Prochlorococcus marinus str. AS9601: one gene and its partner. The protein of the gene in region 1 binds, or shares a complex with, the protein of each later gene. Links are inferred from orthologs where the notes say so. Each region holds a gene or a part of one and is shown on either strand. Other genes may lie near its edges.

Region 1 (2,937 bases):
GATCTAAGCGATTCTAAATCTTCGGCACAATTAATTCCAGATTCACTTATGGGAATAATATTTTGTTTTAAAAATATATCTGCATATGTATTCATCAATTCTTTTGATGTTTTTAAATCCGTTTTAAAAGTCTTTAAGTCCCTATTATTTATTCCAATCAAATTAAAAGATTTTAACTTTAGAATCCTTTCTAATTCATAAGAGTTATGGACTTCAACAAGAACACTCATCTTTAAATTATCAGCTATTTTCTTTAAATAAATTAAATCATCATCACTTAAAATCGCAGCGATTAATAATATTGCATCAGCACCAGATACCCTTGCTTTATAAATCTGATAAGCAGAAATAATAAAATCTTTGCAGAGTAGAGGGAGATTAGTAGATTTCCTTACAGTTTCGAGTATTTCATAACTACCTTGAAAAAACTTTTTATCGGTAAGTACTGAGATACATGATGCACCTAATCCTTCATAACAAATTGCTATGTTTTCAGGGTTAAAATCTTTTCTAATAACTCCTTTACTCGGACTAGCTTTTTTTATTTCAGCAATAACTCCTGGTTTTATTTTTGACTCCAAGATATTTTTATAAAAATCTTTGGGAGTAGGAAGATTTTCAATTTTTTTGATGAGATCTTCTAAAGAGACTATTTTTTTAAAATTCTTAATTTCAATATCCTTGTGCCATACAATTTCTTCCAGAATGTTTTTTGCTTGTGCTTCTCTATGAGGTACAGCATATTCTAAGTTTTCTACCCTCACTGTTGGATTTGGTGGCCTGCGTCTTATCTCCATTAATTTTAGGTATTATTTTATTTGAGAAGCCGCCTGTTTATATGCGACCTCCACTACTTCACTAAGAGTAGGATGAGTATGAACTTCTTTAGATAGTTCAAGTACATCTTGGTTCCTTGAAATAGCGTTCGAAATTTCTTGAATTAAATCAGCTGCATGTAACCCAAAAATATGAGCCCCTAATACTTTCCCATTATCTTTGTTGAAAATCAACTTTAGCAATCCATCACTCTCTAATTCAGCCAATGCTTTTGAATTAGCCTTAAAGAAACTTTTGACAACTCCCAAAGTAAAATTTTCTTTTGTAGATATCTCTTTAGCTTCAACTTCAGAGAGACCAACTGAACTTATCTCTGGGTGAGTAAAGGTTGCTGCGGGGATACTTTTATAGTTAATTTCGACATTACCACCGCAAATATTATCAACAGCAATAGTACCCTGCGCTGCAGCTGTATGGGCTAGCATTAATTTGCCTGTTACATCTCCAACAGCCCAAATGTTAGGTATTATTTCATCACCATTCTTAACTCTCATTTGATCATCTACAGGAATAAAACCTTTTACTGTTTCGATACCAACCGACTCAAGATTTAAGTTATTACTATTAGGACTTCTGCCAGTTGCTACTAGTACAGCGTCAACTTCTAAAGTTTCTACAACTTCCTTAGATTTTGCATCAGTCAGTTCTATTTTTACAGGGCATCCAGGTGTTATTTTTGTCGCAAAGACATTTGATTTTGTGTCTATATCTCTTGCTTGAATAAGGTTCTTCTTGGCAATTTTAGTGATGTCTGGATCAAATGTTGGCATAATATTCTCCAAAGCCTCAATCATGGTAACTTCACAACCAAGCGCGGTATAAACATCAGCAAATTCTAGACCTATATATCCACTTCCAATAATTGCTATCCATCTTGGAAGCCACTCAAGTTTAACCGCATCATCGCTAGTAAATACGGTCCTATTATCCAAAGTTATTCCACGGGGCACAAAAGGAGAAGAGCCTGTTGCTATAACAATATTCTTACATGTAAAAATTTTATCAATTCCGTTTTTATCTCTTACACCTACTTTTTGATTTCCTTCAATTCTTCCAATGCCCAAAATAATTTCAACTCCACTCCTTTTAAGAGTTTTTGTTAAATTTTCTCTAACATTTAAAACTAAATTATTTGCATGATCTGCAATTTTTGATCTCTCGAACCTTACTGGTGAAGCATGTATACCAAATTTAGCTAAATGTTCATAATCAGCTATTTCTCTAACTTTTCCACTTGCAGCCAAAAGAGCTTTAGAGGGAACACAACCCTTGTTAACACAAGTGCCTCCCATATCAGAAGATTCTACTATTGCGACTTTCAGCCCCTTACCAGCAGCATGTTTAGCGGCATCAAAACCTCCATATCCTGCTCCTATTACAATTAAATCAAAATCAAAACTTGAATCAGTCACTTTTTATTTATTTATTTAGAGGTATATGCGACTCTTTTTCGTTCAAGTAATAACGGAACTGCAACACAAGCCACATTCAATGATTCTACAATCTCGCTATGCGGAATTGTAATTGTTTCATTAAAAGCTTCTTGAATTTTTTTATGAATACCTTTACCTTCATTACCCAAAATTAATGCTGTACGTCTAGACCAATCAACTTCCCAGTAAGGTTTTGAAGGTTTTTTTGTACTCTCATTATGGCTACTAGTAGAGAAAATCTTAAATCCTACATTTGATAATTCAGACAAAGAATTAAGTAAAGAATTTAATATTTCTTCTTCAATGCCATCAAATCTTAAAAATGGCAGATGAAAAACTGCACCTGAGGATGCTCTTAATACCTTTTGGCCTAATGGGTGCGCACCTCCAGCTAAAAAAATTGCATTAACACCCGCAGCTAAAGCGGTTCTAAATAGATTACCCATATTCCCAGGATCTTGAATTCTGTCGAGAACAAGAACAAAATCATCTTTTCTATTAAATTGATAATTAGGTATTGCTGAAATCTCTACTAAAGCTGCTATCCCATCTGGATTAATTGTTGAAATCGCTGACGCCAAGACTTCCTCTGAGACAATATTTATTAATGACTCATCAAATTTTTTGCTTAGATTTTGATTCTTTCTTAGCCATTTTTCAGTAACTA
Region 2 (2,844 bases), 880 kb from region 1 along the record:
TGCCAATAGCAATTATTTTTCTATCTGTTTTCTTTATTCTTTTTATTTCATTCACTACTTCCTTATTAACACTTACCCATTCTTTATGAAGTTTTAAGTTACTTAAATCTTCTTGATCAATTGGTTTGAATGTTCCATAACCCACGTGCAAAGTTATCGGTAAGATTATTACTCCTTTTTTTTTTAGATTGGAAATAAGACTTTTGCTTAAGTGTAAACCAGCTGTTGGTGCAGCAACTGCCCCAGGATTAGTTGCATACTCAGTTTGATAACTTTTCTCATGAAAAGAATCTTCTTCGGAATTTTTTATATAAGGAGGGAGAGGAATTTCCCCGTATTTATCGAGAAGTTCATTCATTGAATTGAGACAAGTAATATTTTCCGGAAATTTAATAAATCTCCCTCCAGTTTCTTCATCAACTCCATCAACAATCAAATTAATCTCTTGTTCTAAAGGAGATTTTAATTTTAATTTTCTATTTATTTTTAACTTTTTCGCTGGCTTTGCCAAACATAACCAAACACATTCATGGGATCTTTCTAAAACTAATAATTCGACTAATTTCTTATTTTCTAATTCAACTTTTAACCTAGCTTTCATAACTTTAGTATTATTTACAACTACAAGATCCCCTTCTCTAAATTCATCTAAAAGATTATTGGTAAATTTATTAGTTAAGCAGTCTTCTTCTAAAAAACTATTTCTCACTATCATCAATCTTGATGCATGCCTAATTGCAGAAGGTTTACTAGCAATTAATGATGGATCAAGTAAATAATCATAAGCTTCAAGCTTATAATCTCTTTCTTCATTATTAATTTGAGAAATCAATTAAATTTAGGAGACAAGAGTCTCTGGCTCATCTTGAATTAGGGAAGCCAAGTCTTTTAAGAATGAAGCTCCATCAGCTCCATAGATCACTCTATGATCAGCCGTTAGATTTACTTGCATTATTTTTTTAACAGATATTGAACCATCACTATTAGCAACAACGGTTGGTTTCGATGATGCTATGGCTAAAATAGCACCGGTACCTGGAGGAAGAATTGCGTCAAATCTATCAACTCCAAACATCCCAAGGTTAGATAAAGTGAAGGTTCCCGTTGAGTATTCATCGGGTTCTAATTGTTTTGATCTTGATCTTTTTACGAGATCTTTCCATTCCCTAGACAATTCAAATAAATCAGTATTGCATGGTTCTTTTAAAACTGGAGTTATTAGTCCACCATCTTCCATCGCTACAGCAACAGCAATATTTATATTTTCTGGATAAGAAATTCCATTTTCTGAAAAACTTGAGTTAACTTGAGGGTGTTTCTTTAGTGTCTTAGCAACTGCTTTAACTAGTAAAGCAGTCATAGTCACTCCATTCTGTTTTACTTTTTTATAAAAATTATCTAATTTATCTGTGTTGATGGAGTAACCCACTCTAAAACATGGCACATCTAAACTAGATTCCATATTTTTATTTACCGCTTTTTGAAGAGTATTAAATTGAACTGTTTCTCCGGGATTACCAAAACTATTTCCTGAAGCTTCTGGTTTACTTTCAACCCCCAAATTTACACCAGGGATACTTGCAGGAGAACCACCTTCGCCTATCCATGGTATAGAGACTGGTTGGCCATTAGCTTTTAAAATATCATCGGCTTGAATCCTTCCATGAGGTCCTGATCCATGAACCTTTGCTAAATCAACACCCATTTGAGAGGCAAGTTTTTTAGCTCTTGGAGATGCAATCACCCTCGAAGAAACATTACTCGTAGCAGCATTTATTTGATCACTATTAGAAGATGGGGCTGCCTTTTCACTCATTAATACAACTTCTTTTTCTTGTTTTTCAACAATTTCAGTTTGAACCAAAGGTTTTTCTTCAGTTTTATTGCTTACCAATTCAAGTTGATCCGAACTAGAAACTTCGGGTTGATTTCCTTTATTTTGTTCTTGAACAGAAGCTATCTCATCCTCATTTTCTACAATTAAACCGATAGTCTCTCCTACTGGTGCAGTGCTGCCAGCAGGCATTAAAACAGCTGCAAGGTATCCATCTTGAAAAGATTCAACATCCATATCTGCCTTGTCAGATTCAACAACCAAGACAGATTCACCTCTTGCAACTTTATCTCCTGGATTTTTCAACCATTCCACAATCTTGCCCTCCGTCATGGTAGAACTCAAGGCAGGCATGAATATTTCGTGAGACATAAGAAAATTGTTATTGCATAAGTTTCAAGGGATTTCTAACAAACTTCCTAAAGTTTTTATGATTAAGAACCCTTTAAACTCTTGTTTTAATTATACGAAATCATGTTCACAGTGGGAACTCTTAAAACTTAAGAAAGTAATAATTTAGATCGATTAGAATTTAAAACTTTTCGAAATTAAGATTTACTTACGTTTATCAAAAATACTAAATCTTCTCTTTAATTATTATCTATAGATTGAATAACTCCATCTTTAACCGTAATCGAGACTTGCATTTTTTGAATAAGATTGTCTCCCACAGTGACATCACAGAAACTATCCACTTGCCCTTGATCAACAATTTCGTCCATTTTTAATTCGCGAACTTGACTCTGTTGTTGAAGTAGATTTCTTTTTTGTTCTTCAATTTCATTTCGTTTTGCTGCGACTTGTTGTTGCACCTGACTAACCTGTTCTTGAACCCTTGGATCAAGAGGATTAACCGATTGGGATCTAATATTATTTACTATTTGCTGCCCCTCCTGCTCAAGTTGCGATAATTGCTGATCAATGTTTGAAATTGCCTTACTTAATTCTTTTTCAGCATCTTCCTTCCAAGTTGGTGTAACTACAGCTTTAATAGCTATTGAGCGCTTTAT

The links.
Region 2: the proteins of lpdA (region 1) and A9601_RS11310 are in contact, whole or in part, in a crystal structure (PDB 1EBD), measured with the Geobacillus stearothermophilus proteins. The link is inferred for Prochlorococcus marinus str. AS9601 from one-to-one orthologs. Residues at the interface, in WP_049624544.1 of Geobacillus stearothermophilus: Pro340, Ser341, Asp344, Tyr345, Arg403, Asp406, Val408, Glu431, Ala432, Gly433, Asp438; in WP_033016211.1 of Geobacillus stearothermophilus: Ile130, Ala131, Met132, Pro133, Arg136, Arg140, Glu141, Asn155, Arg157.

The regions. Positions count from the first base shown.
Region 1 is NC_008816.1:1,277,357-1,280,293, forward strand. Bases 30-2,928 are described here. They hold lpdA (dihydrolipoyl dehydrogenase), read right to left. Parts: upstream 2,250-2,928; coding sequence 810-2,249; downstream 30-809. Other genes in these bases: trpC (indole-3-glycerol phosphate synthase TrpC), read right to left, coding at 30-797; A9601_RS16200 (TrmH family RNA methyltransferase), read right to left, coding at 2,261-2,928. Outside these bases: more of trpC, read right to left, coding at 1-29; more of A9601_RS16200, read right to left, coding at 2,929-2,937. UniProt on the Escherichia coli protein: Lipoamide dehydrogenase is a component of the glycine cleavage system as well as of the alpha-ketoacid dehydrogenase complexes.
Region 2 is NC_008816.1:394,246-397,089, reverse strand. The notes cover bases 23-2,828. They hold A9601_RS11310 (dihydrolipoamide acetyltransferase family protein), read right to left. Parts: upstream 2,207-2,828; coding sequence 839-2,206; downstream 23-838. Other genes in these bases: A9601_RS11305 (YlqD family protein), read right to left, coding at 2,425-2,828; queA (tRNA preQ1(34) S-adenosylmethionine ribosyltransferase-isomerase QueA), read right to left, coding at 23-832. In the rest of the region: more of queA, read right to left, coding at 1-22; more of A9601_RS11305, read right to left, coding at 2,829-2,844.